Regions from separate parts of the Saccharopolyspora antiqui genome, predicted to be linked through region 2. Evidence: riboswitches for the same ligand, from Rfam matches in the RefSeq annotation. Region 2 holds a riboswitch; each other region holds the start of a gene.

Region 1 (5,985 bases), on a different contig from region 2:
AAGCGCCGCACGACGTGTTGGTGCCCGCGACGCCGCAAGTCGTCGGACGCCGCTCGGTGTGCTTCAGCCGTGTGCCAGATGTACGCGTCTGACCAGGAGAAACCCGGTCATTGGCCGCTGCCGTAGGGTCGGGTGAGGATCTCCAGGATGTGGCCGTTGGGGTCGTCGAAGTAGACGCCGCGCCCGCCGTCACGGGTGTTGATCTGCCCCGGTTCCCGGTGCGCCGGGTCGGCCCAGTGCGCCAGCCCCTGCGCCTTGATCCGCCCGAAGATCTCGTCGAACTCCGCCTCGCTGACCAGGAACGCGTAGTGCTGCGAAGTGATCTCGCCGTCGGTCTCCAGGTAGTCCAGGGTGACGTCGTTGCTGGTCTGCACGCAGATGAACGGGCCGAAGGGCTCCGGCTCGGGCAGCCCCAGCAGGTCGGCCAGGAACCTGGCGGAGGCGACCTTGTCGGTGACTGCGACGATCGTGTGGTTCAGCTGAACAGCCATGATCTCGCTCGCTTTCCTCGTCGTTTCCGCGACGTGTCGAGGCTAGGAGCTATACCTAGGTCGAAGTCAATGGCTGTCGTGCTCGGCGCTGCGGGATCCGTCTCCCCGAAGCAACGGGATTGCCACTAAGGTGATCATCAGGAAACGGATGGAGGCGCTGTCATGGAACGGCAGGACGATTCCGGTTTGTCGTCGATCGACATGAACAGGCCCAGCGTCGCGCGGATGTACGACTACTACCTGGGCGGCAAGGACAATTACCAGGTCGACCGCGACGCCGTCGAGCGGGTGGCCCAGGCCATGCCGGAAATCCGCCAGCTCGCCCAGGAGAACCGGGCGTTCCTGCGGCGCGCGGTGCGGTACATGGCCCGCCAAGGGGTCAAGCAGTTCATCGACATCGGCTCGGGTCTGCCCACCGTCGGCAACACGCACGAGATCGCGCAGGAGATCAACCCGGATGCCCGCGTGGTCTACGTCGACAACGACCCGATCGTTCTCGCGCACGGTCGCGCCCTGCTGGCCTCCGACGACAACACCACCGTGGTCACCGCCGACATGCACCGCCCAGCCGAAGTGCTCGAACATCCCGAGACGGCCAGGCTGATCGACTTCGACGAACCCGTCGCCGTGCTCATGATCGCCATGGTGCACTTCCTGACGGTCGAGGAACGTCCCGCGGTCATGGGCCAGTTGCGCGCCGTCCTGGCTTCCGGCAGTCACATCGCGGCCACCCACGTCACCACGGATGACAAATCACCGGACGCGGTCGCTCAGATCGAGTCGGTCTACGCGGCCACCCCGACCCCCATCTACTTCCGCGACCACACCGAGATCGGCCGCTTCTTCGACGGCTTCGACCTCGTCGACCCAGGTCTGGTCACCATCGACGGCTGGCAGCCCGACCCGATCGACCCGGGACCGGAAGCCACCGGCTGGCTGTACGGAGCCGTCGGCCGCAAGAGCTGAGAGTTGCAGTTGACCCGGTGCGGCCACTCCTGAAGTCGACGCGGCCCGGGATCCACTGGGCGACCAGGGCTCCGCGATCCTGGTGCGCGCCAAGGTGAACGTCTTGACGATCTGCGCGGCCGGTCTTCGTGATTTCCGCTGTCGGAGACGATTTCCCCGGACCGGTCTGACATCGCCGGATTCGGCGGGGTAGGGTGTCGCCGAACTATCCACGCGGGAGCTCGGGCGCACCGGGCTGAGAGGGTGGCACCACACGCGCCACCGACCGCTGAACCTGTCCGGGTAATTCCGGCGTAGGGAGCTGTTGATGGCCCTTGATGTCGATCGTTCCGAAGTTCCGCACACTCTCGACGAACCCGCACCCAAGACGCTCGGTGTGCTCGACCAGGGCGCGTTCTGGGGCAACCTCGGGGTCAGCCTGCTCGGTTTCAGCGGCGCGCTGGCCGTGCTCGCCCCCAGCGGTGTGCCGCAGTTGTCGTTCCTCGCCGCGGTGGTGGCGTGCGTGGTCGGGACCGTGCTGGGCAGCGTCATGGTCGGCATCGCGGCGATTCCCGGTGCGCGCACCGGGGCGCCGTCGATGATGTTGCTGCGCGGGCTTTTCGGCACCAAGCTGTCGTACCTGCCGACCGTGCTGAACATCCTGCAGCTGGTCGGTTGGGGCACCTTCGAGCTGCTGGTGATCGCGCAGGGTACGGCGGCGTTGTTCGGCGGCGGTCCGCAGTGGCTGTACGTGCTGGTGGCCGGGGTGCTGACCACCGCGCTCACGCTGCGCCCGCTCGGTGCGCTGCGGTTGTTGCGCCGCTACGTGAGCATCGCGGTGGCGATCGCGATGGTGTACTTCTTCGTCCAACTGCTGCGCCACCCGCTGCCGGAGCTGAACAATGGTTCCTGGCAAGGGTTTTGGCCCGGTGCGGACGCCGCGCTGGCGGTCGCGGTGTCCTGGATCCCGGTCGCCTCGGACTACTCGCGGCACTCGAAGTCCGCGGCTGGCGCGTTCACCGCTGCCACGGTGGGTTATTCGGTCACCCAGATCGCTTGCTACCTGTTGGGGTTGCTCGGGTTGGCGTTGGTCGGCGGCGATGCGGACAAGGCGTTCGATCCGCTGCTCGCGGTGCCGCTCGGGGTGATCTTCTTCGGGATCCTGGTGTTGCGCGAGGTGGACCAGTCCTTCGCCGACACCTACTCGACGGCGGTGTCGATCCAGAACCTGCGGCCCAGCACGGATCGTCGGGTGCTGAGCGTGGCCGTCGGTGTGGTGACGACGTTGTTGGCGCTGACCCTGGACATCGCCCAGTTCTCGAACTTCCTGCTGCTGATCGGATCGGTTTTCGTGCCGCTGTTCGGGGTGCTGGCGGTGGATTACTTCCTGCCCGGCCGCCGCCAGAGCTGGGACCTGTCCGCGCACGCCCCGTCCCGGTGGGGGATGCTGGTGGCCTGGCTGCTGGGTTTCGTGGTGTTCCAGCTGATCAACCCCGGCGAACTCGGCTGGTGGACGGACCTCTGGACCAACCTCCAAGCCCTCCTCACCTTCACCCCACCAACCTGGCTCAGCGCCTCCCTCGCATCATTCCTAACCGCAGCAATAGCAGCCGCGATAATCGGCACAGCCACCCGCCGCACCCACAAGCCATAACCGAGTGAAGGGCACCTTCGACCGACTAAGCCGGTCAAAGGTGCCCTTCACCCCTCACTCGAACGAGAGCCGGGCGCTAGTCGTCGCTCGGGATGGGTGGAATGGGGTTAGTGGTCGCGGTGGGTTACCAGTTGGGCCAGGGCGCTCAGTTCTTCGGCTGCTCGTGGGCTGGGGTCGCAGCGGCGGAGGTCGCTGAGGGCCGCGGCGAGTAGTTCGTCGGCTTGGTTCTGGCTCCAGGTGCGGCCACCGGCCAGGGCGATCAGCTCGGCGCATTGGGCCAGTTCGCTGCCGGACAGCGGCTGGTCGCGGAGGTAGAGGGCGGCCAGCCGCTGACCGGCGGGCATGCCGGAGGTCAGCGCGGAAACCACCGGCAGGGTCTTCTTGCGGGTGCGCAGGTCGGAGAACACCGGTTTGCCGGTGATCGCCGGATCGCCCCAGATGCCCAGCAGATCGTCGACGTGCTGGAAGGCCAGCCCCAGCCGCTCGCCGAAGCTGCGCAGCCGGGTGATCTGCGTGCCCTTGCCGCCGCCGAACAACGCGCCCAGCGCACACGCGCAGCCCAGCAGCGCCCCGGTCTTGTCGCGGGCCATGCGTTGGCATTCCGCCAGATCGACGTCCCGGCGTTCCTCGAAGTCGAGGTCCGCGATCTGCCCGTTGATCAGGTTCAGCACGGCGGTGCTCAACGTCCGCACCGCGTTGGCGGCCTCGGGATGCCGACATCCGCCCAACACGTCGGCGGCCAGCGCCAGCAGCGCATCCCCGGCGAGGATCGCCGAACCGCTGCCGAACACCGTCCACGCGGTGGGTCGATGGCGCCGGGTGACGTCGCCGTCCAGCACGTCGTCGTGCAGCAGCGAGAAGTTGTGCACCAGCTCCACCGCGACGGCGGCGGGCACCGCCGAGGCGGCATCACCGCCGACGGAGGTGGCGGCGAGCAGCACCATCGCGGGTCGCAGCGCCTTGCCGCGGTCGGCGCGGACCGGGTTGCCGCGCTCGTCCCACCACCCGAAGTGGTAGCCGGTGATCTGCTGCATGCGGGTGGGCAACCGGTCGACCGCGGCCCGCAAGGCGGGCTCGACCATCGCGCGGCTACGTGTCAACGCCTCGTAGGCCGTGCCCGCCTTGTTGGCGTCGTGCTGAATGGTGGCCATCCGATTTCCCTTCGAACAGGCGAATTTCTTCACAGGTCGTGTTGTGCGGCTGGGCGCCGATTGGGGACGCGGTGTCAGCGGGCGATTTCGACGTGTTCGAGGACACCGAGCGCGTCCGGTACCAGGACTGCGGCGGAGAAGTAGGCGCTGACCAGGTACGAGATCACCGCTTGTTCGCTGATGCCGGTGAACTGGACGCTGAGCCCGGGGCGGTGCTCGTCCGGGATGCCGGTTTGCCGCAACCCGATGACGCCGTGGTCTTCCTCGCCGGTGCGCATCGCCAGGATCGAACTGGTGCCGGTTGCGCTGATCGGGATCTTGTCGCTGGGCAGCACCGGTACGCCCCGCCAGGCGTGCACGTGGCGGCCCTGCACCTGCGTGGTCTGCGGGTAGATGCCGCGGCGGTTGCACTCCCTACCGAAGGCAGCGATGGTCTTCGGGTGGGCCAGGAAGAACCGCGTTTTGCGGCGCCTGGAAAGCAGTTCGTCGAGGTCGTCGGGGGTGGGTGGGCCGGTGCGGGTGTGGATGCGCTGCCGCAGGTCGGCGTTGTGCAGCAAGCCGAAGTCGCGGTTGTTGATCAGCTCGTGCTCTTGGCGTTCGCGCAGTGCCTCGATGGTCAGCCGCAACTGCTGCTCGGTCTGGTTCATCGGTTGGTTGTAGAGGTCGGCGACCCGGGTGTGCACCTGGAGGACGGTTTGCGCCACGCTGAGTTCGTACTCGCGGGGCGCGAGTTCGTAGTCCACATAGGTCCCGGCCAGCTTCGGTTCTCCGGAGTGCCCGGAGACGATATCGATGTCGGCTTCGCCATGCTTGTTCCGCGGGGGTGCGGAACTGGCGTGGATCGCCGCAATGTGCGTTCGCAGCCGCTCGAACTGGTTGTTCACCTCCAGCAATGCCTGGCGGCTGAGCGTCAGCGCGGTGCACGGCGTGCTGGCCATGAAGCTGCTGTCCCATGTGGACTGATCGGTGGTCAGCACCTGCCCGCCGAAGAACTCGCCGTCGGCGAGCACACCGAGCACCGCGTCATCGCCGTATTCACCGGTGCCGATGCGGGACACCTTGCCGTGCGCGATGAGCACCAGCTGGCCTACGGGCCGTCCGGCGGTCGCGATCACCTGACCTGCCTCGAATTCCTGCTGCACGAACCGGTCGGCCAACGCGATCAGCGCCGCGTCGTCGTCCAATCCGCGCAGCAGGGGGATTTCGCGCAGTTCCTGCGGGACCACCCGCACCTGGGCACCGGTGTTGGTGAAGGTGATCCGCCCGTCTCCGATGGCGAAGGCCAACCGGCGGTTGACCCGGTAGGTTCCCGCCGAGAGGTCCACCCACGGCAGCATGCGCAGTAGCCAGCGCGAACTGGTGCCCTGCATCTGCGGCTCGGACTTGGTCGTCGTCGACAGATTCCGCGCTGCCGAGGTGCTCAGTGCGGTCTGTGCCGGGACGCCGAGATCCGGCTCTGTGACAGTCACGATGACTACTCCCTGAGGTGCGTCGGGGCGGAACTCGGGGGGTCAGCTATCCCGACCGAGTTCGACGTGTTCGAGCACCCCGATCGCGTCGGGCACCAGGACGGCGGCCGAGTAGTAGGCGCTGACGAGGTAGGAGATGACCGCCTGCTCGTTGATTCCCATGAACCGCACCGAAAGGCCGGGCCGGTACTCGTCGGGAATGCCGGTCTGGTGCAGGCCGATGACGCCCTGGTTCTGCTCGCCGACGCGCATCAGCAGGATGGAGCTGGTGCGGG
Region 2 (5,985 bases):
CTGTTCCGGCACGCGCTGCGCTGCACGCTCGCGGTCTCCATCGGCATGGTGATCGTCCTGCTGCTGCGCGACCCGTCGGCGTCCGGTCTGCTGCTCGCGCTGTACGTGGTGCTGCAACCGGCGGCCCGCGACAGCATGACCGGCGCCTTGGAACGCACCGGGGGCGCGGTGCTCGGCGTGACCGCGCTGGCGTTGCTGATCACCCTGCTGCCGGGCGCGTTCCTATTGGTACCGCTGGTGATCGGCGGCATGTTGCTGAACATGGCGCGGTTGCGCGGCGAGTACCAGACGCTGCTGGGTTGTCTGATCGTGGTGACCGTGGTCGATCAGGCGTTGCGGCTGGAGCGGCCGCCGGTGAACGTGGCGATCAGCTTCGCGGCGAACACGGCGGTCGGCGCGGCCATCGCGCTCATCGTCGGCTACGTCAGCTATCTGGTGCTGCCCAGCAGCATCCTGCCGGACGTGCGCGGCGCGGTGCGCTCCACGGTGTGGTCGGTGTCGGAGCTGCTGCGCAGCGTGCGCGCCGCTGGCCAGGGCGTCGATCTGCCCGCGGCGTTGCAGGCGGCGAACGTGCTCGCGTTGCGGCGCACCCAAGATCTGCTCGGCATGCCCGCGCTGCTCGACGGGATCGGCGAGGAGACCGACGACGACCGCGCGACCCGCGCGGCGGCCATCGCGCTCGACGCGTTGCGGCAGGACGTCGCGACCCTCGCGTTCCGGCCGGAGGCCGAACAGGCGGTCGCGGTCCCGGCGCTGCGCGCGGTGGACGACCTGCTGGCCGGCAAGCCGACGGCGCGGATCCCGGACGTGCCGGAGGGCAGCGCCCCGGCCACCGAACTGCTGGCGAGCTCGCTGGTCGAGAACGCCCTGCACGCCCGCCTGGCCATCGACCGGACCTTCGGCTACGACAGCCCGTGGAAGAGCTACACGATCACCTTCGTCCGCCCCCAACGCCTCCACATCCGCTGACCGCCCACCGAGGCCGTCGGCACTGACGGCTACGCTCAGTGAGATGATCACACTCAGCGCGTTCGGCGACGAATCCGTGCTGGAAGCCTCAGCGGGAGGTTTCTACGTGCTCGCTGCAGTGGTGTTCGACGTTGGTGTTCATGAGGTGGCGCGCACTGCGTTGGCGGGGCTGCGCGGGAAACGCCCCAAAATGAAGCTGCACTGGAACGACATGGATGCCCAGCAGCGGCGCAGCGCGACGAAGGCCATTGCGGACCTGCCCGGATTTCACGTTGTCACGGTCGGAACCCCGGTGCCGTTGAAACGTCAGGAACGTGCCCGCGCGGCATGCCTGACCCGGTTGGTGGTCGAGTTGCACGATTTCGGTGTCAACGAGTTGTGCTTGGAAAGCCGCACCACGGCACTCAATGCCCGAGACATCGCCACAGCCCGCGGGGCCCGCTTCAGCCTTCCCCCGGGTGCCCGTTTCCACGTGGTGCATCTACCTGGCAAGTCGGAACGGCTGCTTTGGGCAGCCGACATCGTTGCGGGCGCGGTACGAACCGATCGCATGGGGATGAGCGGCTATCGGGAATTGCTGAATGACCGCATCTACGAAGTCGAAGTGCCAACCTCGTGTTGATCAGCCATGGCATGCGTACGGCCGGGGTCCCGGTATGCCCCGGGTGCACCCGACCGTGCGACTCGCCCGATGCCCACGGCACCGAACTCCTGCCAAAAGGCTACACCACCGGCGGAATCAGCAACATCATTCGTGCTGGTGACGCGTGCTTGGAACTACCTCACCGGGTCGGGTGGCCGGGGCTGGAGGCTTGGGCCCAGAAGCGTTGTGGGATTCGGCCCGCCAGGGACGCCAGGCGACCGGCTTCGACCGCCGCTCGCATCGCCGCCGCCATGCGCTCCGGGTCCTGGGCTCGGGTGACCGCGGTGGCCAGGAGCACCGCCGAGCAGCCGAGTTCCATGGCCAGCGCCGCGTCCGAGGCCGTGCCGATGCCCGCGTCCAGCACGATCGGGACCGACGCCCGGGAGACGATCATCTCGATGTTGTGCGGGTTCCGGATGCCCAGGCCGGTGCCGATCGGCGAGCCCAGCGGCATCACCGCGGCGCAACCGACCTCTTCGAGCTTCAGCGCCAGCACCGGATCGTCGTTGGTGTAGGCCAGCACCACGAAACCCTGGTCGACCAGCTGCTCGGCGGCGTCCAGCAGCTCGACCGGATCGGGTAGCAGGGTGTCCTCGTCGGCGACGACCTCCAGCTTGACCCAGTTCGTCTCCAACGCTTCGCGGGCCAACTGCGCGGTCAGCACGGCCTCGGCCGCCGTCCGGCAGCCCGCCGTGTTGGGCAGCGCCTCGATGCCCAGCTTGCGCAGCAGGTCGAGCACCCCGGTGCCGCCGCCGGCATCGGCGCGGCGCATCGCCACGGTCGTCAGCTCGGTTCCGGACGCGATCAACGCGCGTTCCAGGACCGCGAGGTTCGTCGCCCCGCCGGTCCCGGTGATCAGTCGCGAGCCGAACTTCCGGTCGGCGATTACCAACGGGTCGTCCATGAGTCTCCTAACGACGGGACCGCCGACTCCGGGCGGCGCGGGTATCGGTGCCGTGGTTCGGTATGCCTCCGTTGCCCCGCAAGGGGTCGATTCGGGCTGGGCCGCAACCTTTCGGGTTGGAAACCCCTCCTCCGGGTGGGGCGGCGTCACGTCACCCTCCTTGCACTGCGGTGAGGACCTCGATGGCGGCATCGGGGCGCAGCGTGGTCTCCGGCCACTGGGCTCGGGGCACCACCGCGCCGTCGAGCGCCACGGCCACTCCCCGCTCGGGCACCCCGAATTCGCGCAGCACCGATGCGAGCGTGGCGTCGGTGGCGGTCTCCCGTGGTTCCCCGTTGAGCACGACGTTCACTGCTGTCCTCCCCATCGACTCGGATCGGCGACCTTGACCTCGGCGGCGGGCTCCTCGCCGCGCAGCAGGGCGAGCACCGCGTCGACAGTGGCCGGGGCGAGCAGGAAGCCGCCGCGGTGGTGCCCGGTGGCCGCCAGCACGCCGGGCTCCAACCAGCCGAGCACCGGCAGGTTGTCGTCGGTGCTCGGGCGCAGCCCGGCCGCGGCCTCGACGAGCTGGTACTCAGAGATGCCCGGCACCAGCTGCTCGGCGTCGGCGATCAGGTCGCGCACCCCGCCCACCGTGACCTCGGTGTCGAAGCCGACTTCGTACTGGGTGGCGCCGAGCACCAGGCCGCCGTCGTCGCGCGGCACGAGGTAGACCGGACGGCCGTGCACCGGACCGCGGACCGTGCGGCTCGGCGGCGGCAGTGCCGTGGCCCGCGCGCGCAGCCGGAGGATTTCGCCCTTCACCGGCCGGATCCGGTCCCGCAGCACGGGATGCAGCGCACCGGAATGCGCACCGGCCGCGATCACCACCATGTCGCAGTCCACAGTGGATTCTTCGAGCTGCACGGCGCCGGGCCGCACGCTCTTCGCCTTCGCCGCGACGAATTCGACGCCCGCCGCGGTGGCCGCCGCGCGCAGCGCGCGCAGCGCCACCCGGTTGTCGACCGCGAGATCACCCGGCACTTCGAGCCCGCCGCGCACCGCCGGGCCCAGCGATGGTTCGAGTCGGCGCAGTTCCCGGCTGGACAGCCGGTTGACGGTGCGGCCGAGCCTGGCGAGGTAGTCGGCCAGGTTGTCCAGTTCGGCCCGGTCGGCGCTGTCGACCCCGACCACGAGGGTTCCCTCGCGGCGCAGGCCAGAAGGCAGCCCGGCGGCGCGGCTCAGCTCGTCGGCGAACGTCGGCCATTGCCGCAGCGACGCCGCACCCAGTTCCAGCAGTTCTTCTTCGCCGGGCCACGCCTCGGCGATCGGCGCCAGCATGCCACCGGCCACGTAAGACGCCCCGGATGCCGGTTCGGCGTCGACGAGTCGCACGCGATGTCCGGCGGCGGCCGCCCGCCAGGCGACGGACATGCCGATGACGCCGCCGCCCACTACGACGACGTGATCGGTTCGTTGTTCAGACACTCCACGCTCCCTGCGCCGGCATGACCCGGATCAGGTTCGACGGTCGGGGCCAACGCCCCCTCTCAGCCCGGTGTCCGGACTCCCGTGCTCACCGAGTCCACCGTACCGGGCGAGGATCTCGACGTCAGTGCCTGTCCCTGAACTCGTTTCACGAACCTGTGCGCTCCGGCGGCGGTGGTGCCAGCAGTTACCCTGTGGAACATGCCTGGATTGGACGGTTTCGGCATCCGCGCTCGCCTCGGCGAGGCACGGCTGTACCTGTGCACCGACGCACGCAGCGAGCGCGGTGACCTCGCGGAGTTCGCGGAGGCCGCGCTCGACGGTGGAGTCGACATCATCCAGTTGCGGGACAAGAACCCGAGTGGCGCTCCGCTGGAAGCCCGCCACGAACTGGCCGCGCTGGAGGTGCTGGCCGAGGCCTGCGTGCGGCACGGTGCGCTGCTCGCGGTGAACGACCGCGCGGACATCGCCATGGCGGCCGAGGCCGACATCCTGCACCTCGGACAGGACGATCTGCCGGTGGAGATCGCCCGGCGCATCGTCGGAGAGCACATCGCGATCGGCAGGTCCACGCACGACGTGGTGCAGGCCGACGCCGCGGCCATCGAACCGGGGGTGGACTACTTCTGCACCGGCCCGGTGTGGACCACGCCGACCAAACCGGGTCGACCGGCGGCCGGGCTGGATCTGGTGGAGCACGCCGCGGAGCACCGGGGACACGGTCGGCCGTGGTTCGCCATCGGCGGCATCGGCCCGGACAACCTCGACGACGCGCTCAAGGCGGGTGCGCAGCGGATCGTCGTGGTTCGCGCGATCACCGAGGCCGAGGATCCCCGCGCGGCCGCGCGGAACCTCCGCGACCGCCTGCCGTGATCGCGGCACCCACGACCGTTGTCGGTACCGGTGACCGGTTAGGTGAGCAGCGTCAGGCCGTAGGCCTGGAGGATTTCGTTCACCGGCTGGAAGTAGGTCGTGCCGCCGGACGAGCAGTTGCCCGAACCACCCGAGGTCACGCCCTGGGCCTGGTCACCGGAGAGCCAGGAGCCACCCGAGTCGCCGGGTTCGGCGCAGACGTTGGTGCGGGTCAGGCCGGACACGGTGCCCTGCGGGTACTGCACCGTCTGGTTCTTGGCCTCGACCGAACCGCAGTGCCAACCGGTCGTCGAACCGGAGCGGCAGATCGACGCACCCTCGGCGGACTCGGACGAGCCGGCGACGCCGACGGTGCTGCCGTCGTACCGGTTCACCGCCGGCTGCGGGGTCTCGCCGGAGCCGACCGCCACCCAGCCGTAGTCGTTGCCCGGGAACGACGAGCCCTCGAACTGGCCGGTGGGCTCCGAGGTGCTGTCGCCCTCGCTGCCGCAGTGCCCGGCGGTCACGAAGCCGCCCTGCACCGAGAACCCGACCGAGCAGCGGCTGCCGCTGCCGATGTAGTAGGCGTTGCCGCCGATGACGTCGGCGTAGGTCCGCGGGTCTTCGAGGGACTCGACGACCCGGACCGCGTCCACCAGGACCCCGGCCGCCCGCACGAACTGCGCCGCCTGGAGCTCGGTGCCCGGCCTGGTGGTGACGACAACGGAGTTCTCGCTGCCGTCGGCGTACCAGCCGGAGACCCCGTCAGGAGCCAGCGTGCTGTACGAGTTGAGGCCTTCGACGACGCCGTTGAGCTCCTCGATGGTGAAGTCGACCTGCCTGGCTTCCGCGCCAGCCGCGCGGATCTCGTCGAAGCGCGCCGGGTCGGTCACGCCGACGACGAGCTTGCCGGACTCGGCGTCGAAGTAGGACCCGCCGAACGTCCCGGCCAGCGAGCCGCGCAGCTGCTGGTCCGCGCGGTTGGCGGCGGCCTCCTGGGCGAGCCGCTCGATGGCCTGGTCCCGGGTCAGCCCGAAGTCACGCTGCATCGCGTCCAGCAGAGTCGCGCTGGCCGGGGTCGGCGCGGTCTCTTCAGTCGCGGTGGCCGGCATGGTCAGCGCTGCTACCGTTCCCGCCGCCAGCAGCACGG
Region 3 (5,985 bases), on a different contig from region 2:
AGCAGCTCGCGCGGCACGACCTTGCCGGTGGCGTTGCGCGGCAGCTCGTCGAGGAACACCACATCGCGGGGCATGGCGAATTTCGACAGCTGCCCGCGCACCCGCTCGCGCAGCTGCTCGGCGTCCAGTTCGGCGTCCTCGCGCAGCACCACGAAGGCCGCGAGGCGCTGCCCGAACTCGGCGTCGTCGACGCCGATGACGGCCGCCTCGGACACCTCCGGCACGCGGGAGATGGCGTCCTCGGTCTCCTTGGGGTAGACGTTCTCGCCGCCGGAGACGATCATGTCGTCCTCCCGGCCGACGACGAACAACCGACCGGCGGCGTCGACGCGCCCCAGGTCACCGGTGGACATCAGGCCGTCGCGGGTCTCCCGGTTGCTGCCGTTGGTGTAGCCCTCGAAGAGCATTTCGTTGCCCGCGAAGATCCGTCCGGTCGTGCCGCGCCGCACCGGGGCGCCGTTGTCGTCGAGGATGCGCACGGTGGTGCCGCGCGGCGGTCGGCCCGCCGTGCCGGGGGCGGCGCGCAGATCGTGCGGCGTGGCGATGCTCACCCACGACACCTCGGTGGATCCGTAGAGGTTGTACAGCACCGGTCCGAAGGCGCGCCGGAACCGGGTGGCCAGCTCGGCTGGCAGCGCCGAACCGCTGATCGCCACGATGCGCAGCGAGCTGTGGTCGTACACGGCTCGGGTCCGCGCGGGGAGTTCAAGGATGCGTTGCAGCATCACCGGCACCGCGAACATCGACGTGCACCGGTGGCGTTGCACCGCGGCCAGCGCCTGTTCGGGGTCGAATTTGTGGCGCAGCACCAGCGTCGCGCCGAGCACGGAGCCGAGCTGGAAGGCGGCGAGTCCCCAGGTGTGGAACAGCGGCGCGCTGATCAGCATCCGTTCTCCGCTGCGCAGCGGCACGCGGGACAGGATCGCCGCGGCCGGTGCCAGGCCCGGCGGGTCGGGGCGGCGGGCGCCCTTGGGAGTTCCGGTGGTGCCGGAGGTCAACACGATCATCCGGGAATGCCGGGTCGGCCGGGGCAGCTGCCGGGCCGGGGAGGTGGCGATGAGGTGTTCCAGCGTGGTGTGCCGGGTGGCGCCGTCGGTCCACGCCAGCACGACGTCGAGGTCTTCGGGCAGGTCGGCCAGGCGGTCGCGGAATTCGGCGTCCAGCACCAGTAGCCCGACCCGCTGTGCGGCGAGCACGTCGGTGAGCTGCTTGGTGCTCAGACCGGTGTTGAGCAGCACCACGTCGACGCCGATCTTGGCGGCGGCGACGGTCGTTTCGAGCAGCCCGTGGTGGTTGCGGCACAGCGCCGCGATCCGGGTGCCGTGGGGGATGCGATTGCGCAGGCCGCCCGCCAGCCGGGTGGTGCGCTGCGAAACCTCGGCATAGCTGAGCGCGGCGCGCTCGTCGATCACTGCGGGGCGGTCGGGGTGGCGCACCGCGCCGACGGCGAAGGCCAGCGGCGGGGTGAGGCCCCAGCGGCGCCAGGCCAGCACGATGCGCAGCAGTTTGTCCGGCCGGACCGGGCCGATGACCCCCTGCTTGACCAGTACGAACGTGGTGTGCAGCGGCGGTATCACGCGCCCCAGCAGCGCCACCAACCGTTGCCTCAAGGTGCTCACCTCCGGATCCGGTCGGGGGCGCGGAAGCGGCCCGCTCCCGACCAGTTCATTCCTGCGCGGCGGCCTGCACAACCGCGTCGCGCAGGGCCGCGCGCAGTCTGCCGACCTCCAACGGGGACAACACCGCTGTTTCGCCGGGCGGCGCGACGACCACCACACTGCCCTGGTTGACGAATACCGACATGTCCCTACGTCTGCCTGCGACATCGCGGCAGCTCACGTGCCACTGCTTGGTGGGCTCCACGATTCCCAGCCTCCCTGGTGCAGTCCGCGCGCTTGTCTCCCGCGCGCAGTGTTGATCGAGGGACGGGCTGGCGGGAGACCTGTGACGACGTTTCACCGGATCGGTCACCAGAAATGGTCTAGATCACATCAAGGGTGCATCATGTCGCGGCCGCGCCGCAACGGAGCCTCAGACTGGACAGATGCGCAGGCCTGCTGGTTCTGCGGTGAAGGTGACCGCGCCTTCGAAGTCGGCGATCGGCAGCTCGTCGCGTACCAGCCGGTGCGGCGCGTCGAAGGCCTCCACCCGGAGCTGGTCGGTGGTAATCGTCTGCTCCGCGAAGTTGACGCCGCCGACCTGGATCAGCAGTTGACCGTCGCGCAACTCGACGGTCAACCAGCCGCCGGGAACCGCGAGCTGCTCGCCCCGGTAGCTCAGCGTCAGCCGACTGGCCGCGGGGTCCTCGGAGCGGATGGCGACGTGCGAGATGGCGACGTCGCGCTGGCCCGTTTCCCCGGCCAGGGCGATCACATCGCGCTGGACGTCCTCGGCCGGGCGGTCGCCGGGTTTCGGCGTCAGCACCGGGGCGCGCAGCTTCGCGGCCAGCCGGTAGGGCTGCCACGAACCGGCGCCGATCAGGTTGACCACGGCGGTGATCTGGGCGTCGGCCAACAGCCGGTCGCTGCCCGGCGCTGGCGTCACCTCGATCGCCGCGACGCCCCGCTGGCCCAGCAGCTCGCGCAGCGCCTTGGCGCGCTGCCTGCTGTTGCGGTCGAACCCGCGGGTGATCGCCACGGTCCCGGATCCGGCGGCCGCGACGGCGGCTTCGGTCAGGCTCGCCAGCGGGGCCCAGATGCGGGCGGGATCCTCGGGCCGCGGTCGCCGACGGGAACGGGCGGAGCCGGGGGCATCGGTAGTGGTTTCCATCGCAATCCAGCTTAGTCCGCGAGGAAGGCTCACCTTCGCTGCCAGTGGGCGTCTTCACGGTGTGAATTCGATCGCTGTCCCGTTGCGCCATCGGGGTGGTGCTGCGGCCGAATGGTCTTGTCGTCGGCGGCACCTGGCGCAATGCTGGGGCGATCATCGAGGGGGCGGGGATGACCGAGTTGAATTTCCCGGCTCTGGGGCGGCAGCCGACCGGCTGCCCTCCGGCGCGCGGGGTGCTGGTCTGCTGGCTGGCCGCGGACGGCAGCCAGGTGCACGTCGGCGACCGGTTGGCGGAGGTCCGGGTGGCCGACGACCGTTTCGGCCGCCGGATCGGTTGGGTTTCGGCCTTGGCCACCGGCACCCTGTGGCACCAGGTCCGGGCCGGTGAGGTGCTGACCGCGGGCGCGGTGGTGGGATTGATCGATTGATGGGCATGGCCCTGGATCGCCTGCGGTTGTTAGGTTGGTGCGAGTGACGCGGGGTGCCCGGCTGCCGGGCTGAGAACAGACCCGTTGAACCTGACCTAGCTCGTACTAGCGGAGGGACGTCATGGTTCCCAATGTGCTGACCATCGCGGGCACCGATCCCAGCGGTGGTGCCGGTGTGCAAGCCGACCTGAAGACCTTCTCCGCGCACGGCGCCTACGGCATGTCCGTGATCACCGCGCTGGTGGCGCAGACCACCACCGGGGTTTCCGAGGTGCACGAGGTCCCGCCGGAGTTCGTCACCGCCCAGCTGGTCACGCTGCTCGACGACGTGCGGGTGGACGCGGTCAAGATCGGCATGCTGGCCAACGCGGAGGTGATCCGCGCGGTCATCGGGGTCCTCGACCGCTACGCGCCGCCGCACGTGGTGCTGGACCCGGTCATGGTGGCCAAGAGCGGCGATCGGCTGCTGGCGCCGGAGGCGGTCGCCGTGCTGCGCGACGAGCTGCTGCCGCGGGTCGATCTGATCACGCCGAACCTGCCGGAGGCCGCCGACCTGCTGGGCGAGCCGGAGATCACCGATCCCGACGGCATGCCCGCGCAGGCCGAGCGGCTGGCCGGGCTGGGTGCCAAGCAGGTGCTGCTCAAGGGCGGCCACCTCGACGGGCAGTCCAGTGTGGACCTGCTCTACGGCGACGGGATCGCCGAGTTCCTCGCCAGCGAGCGGGTGGCGACCACCAATGACCACGGCACCGGTTGCACGCTGTCGGCCGCGATCGCCGCGCTGCGCCCGCAGCGCGCGGACTGGCTCGAAGCGGTGCGCGAAGCCAAGGAGTACCTGACCGAGGCGCTGCGCGCGTCCGATCGGCTGGACGTCGGCCACGGCCACGGCCCGGTGCACCACTTCCACCACTGGTGGTGAGCGGCGGGCGCGCCGGATCTGCCGGCCCGCAGCGCGGAAATCGCTTCGACGACCAACGAGAGGTTCTGATGAGCAAGCTGGCCGCACCGCCCGCTGATGGTTTCTGCGCCCGGGCCTGGGCGCACACCGTCGATCTGCAGCAGGCGATCGTCGAGCACCCGTTCAACGCCGCGCTCACCGACGGCACGCTGGATCGGGACCGCTTCGCCTTCTACATCGTGCAGGACGCGCGCTACCTGGTCGGTTTCGCGCAGGCCCTGGCGGCGGCCGCGACGCGGGCCGAGGACGCCGAGGACGCCGCGTTCCTGGCCGGTGCGTCGCAGGGCGCGTTGATCGAGGAGCGTCGGCTGCACGCCGGGTACGTCGCGGAGTTCGGCCTCTCCGATGCCGAGATCGCCGGGATCGACACCTCGCCGTCGTGCCTGGCATACACCTCGTACCTGCGGGCGACCGCGTTGACCGAGCCCTACCCGGTGCTGTTGGCGGCGCTGCTGCCGTGCTTCTGGGTGTACCAGCACGTCGGCACCACGATCCTGGCGGCCACCGGCGGCGCCGAAGGCCACCCCTACCGGGCGTGGATCGAGACCTACGCCGACGACGAGTTCGCCGAAGCGGTGCTGGCCGCCCGCGACCTCACCGACCGGGTCGCGGGCAGCGTCGATGACGAGATGCGGGAGCGAATGCTCGAAGCGTTCACCCGCGCGACCGAGTACGAGTGGCTGTTCTGGAACAGCGCCTGGATCAAGGAGCCGTGGCCCACCGCGCGCTGGGTGAACTAGCCGTCGAAACCCGTTGTCGGGGCAGGAAGAAACTCCGACGCGATGTGACTGGGGTCGACGCGGTGTGACGGGGCTGGCGCGGTGTGACTGGGCCGACGCGGTGTGACTGGGCGCACATTGGGTTGCGCTAACGATCAGCGCCGTGCGGCGATTCTCTCAGCGAGACGCCCGTCCGGGCGAGGAATCTTCCCACCGTGGACGGAGTTTCAGGCGGCTGTGGGCACTTCTCTGCTGATCGTGCTGACGGGCATGTTGGTGCCGATACTCGCGGCGGCGCCGTTCTACATGGCGGATCGCCGCAAGCAGCGGCAGCAATCCGCCGGTGACGACGAGTGATCGCGGCGAGCCTGCGGCCAACGGGGCGAATCAGTTCTTGTTGATCTCGCTGCGCAGCTTGGCGAGCCGCTGGCGGGACCGGTTGAACTTGGCCTCGAAGTGCTTCTCGAACAGGTCGGTGGGCAGCACCGGCATCTCGATCGGTTCCGCCGATCGCTGCTGCGGCGCGACCCGCACCGACTCGACCTGCTCCTCCGGTTCGACCTGCTCCGGTTCGGCCTGCACCTCGGACTCGGCCTTGGATTCACTCGGCGTGGGCTGATCTTCGGTGCTGGTCGGTCGGCGGGGGATGACCTTCGGCGTCGCCGGGTTCCGCAGCGCCGCAGGCCGCAGGGCGTGCTTGCCATTCGGCGTGGTCGAAGATTCGGACACCCCGGTTTCGGCGAGGCGCCGGTTGGCGCGGTGCAGCAGGGGCCAGAAGATCAACGTGGCCACGGCGAATCCGGTCACGAACATCAGCACGAGCAGATCCACGAGGTGCTCCGATCAGTTCTGCCGCGCGGGGCCGGGTTTCGGGGCGGTGCCGTTGGTGTGCTGCCGCTCGATGGGAATGGTGAAGGTCTGCACGTCGTCGCGCTGTTCGGGCAGTCGCATCGGCGGCTCCACCTCGTCCTCGATCGGCAGTTCGGCCTGTCCCGTTCGCTGCTGCTGGTCGCGGAGGGCCGTCGCGGAGTCTTCGAGCATCTGCCGGGCTCTGTCCATTGCGGACAGCACGGATTCGCGCATCTCCTCCAGCCGGAGCTGGTTGACGCGG

What was found. A riboswitch is a leader RNA that binds a small molecule or an ion and turns the genes downstream of it on or off. The one in region 2 is predicted to bind thiamine pyrophosphate.
Region 1: another riboswitch for thiamine pyrophosphate. It lies ahead of ACTWQN_RS36505 (purine-cytosine permease family protein); the one in region 2 lies ahead of thiO (glycine oxidase ThiO).
Region 3: another riboswitch for thiamine pyrophosphate. It lies ahead of thiD (bifunctional hydroxymethylpyrimidine kinase/phosphomethylpyrimidine kinase); the one in region 2 lies ahead of thiO (glycine oxidase ThiO).

What each region holds. Positions count from the first base shown of each region.
Region 1 is NZ_JBQQBO010000041.1:18,131-24,115, reverse strand. It holds gene ACTWQN_RS36520 (LacI family DNA-binding transcriptional regulator) at 1-92, shown strand, start outside; gene ACTWQN_RS36515 (VOC family protein) at 108-491, opposite strand; gene ACTWQN_RS36510 (SAM-dependent methyltransferase) at 654-1,457, shown strand; TPP riboswitch at 1,661-1,774, shown strand; gene ACTWQN_RS36505 (purine-cytosine permease family protein) at 1,765-3,090, shown strand; gene ACTWQN_RS36500 (family 2 encapsulin nanocompartment cargo protein polyprenyl transferase) at 3,198-4,241, opposite strand; gene ACTWQN_RS36495 (family 2B encapsulin nanocompartment shell protein) at 4,316-5,710, opposite strand; gene ACTWQN_RS36490 (family 2B encapsulin nanocompartment shell protein) at 5,753-5,985, opposite strand, start outside.
Region 2 is NZ_JBQQBO010000019.1:84,305-90,289, forward strand. It holds gene ACTWQN_RS26610 (FUSC family protein) at 1-969, shown strand, start outside; gene ACTWQN_RS26615 (hypothetical protein) at 1,013-1,591, shown strand; gene ACTWQN_RS26620 (thiazole synthase) at 1,752-2,516, opposite strand; gene thiS (sulfur carrier protein ThiS) at 2,668-2,868, opposite strand; gene thiO (glycine oxidase ThiO) at 2,865-3,983, opposite strand; TPP riboswitch at 3,974-4,079, opposite strand; gene thiE (thiamine phosphate synthase) at 4,185-4,856, shown strand; gene ACTWQN_RS26640 (alpha-lytic protease prodomain-containing protein) at 4,895-5,985, opposite strand, start outside.
Region 3 is NZ_JBQQBO010000040.1:26,142-32,126, forward strand. It holds gene ACTWQN_RS36305 (AMP-binding protein) at 1-1,619, opposite strand, end outside; gene ACTWQN_RS36310 (hypothetical protein) at 1,666-1,803, opposite strand; gene ACTWQN_RS36315 (hypothetical protein) at 2,032-2,769, opposite strand; gene ACTWQN_RS36320 (hypothetical protein) at 2,940-3,197, shown strand; TPP riboswitch at 3,237-3,331, shown strand; gene thiD (bifunctional hydroxymethylpyrimidine kinase/phosphomethylpyrimidine kinase) at 3,319-4,116, shown strand; gene tenA (thiaminase II) at 4,185-4,895, shown strand; gene ACTWQN_RS36335 (hypothetical protein) at 5,262-5,705, opposite strand; gene ACTWQN_RS36340 (hypothetical protein) at 5,718-5,985, opposite strand, start outside.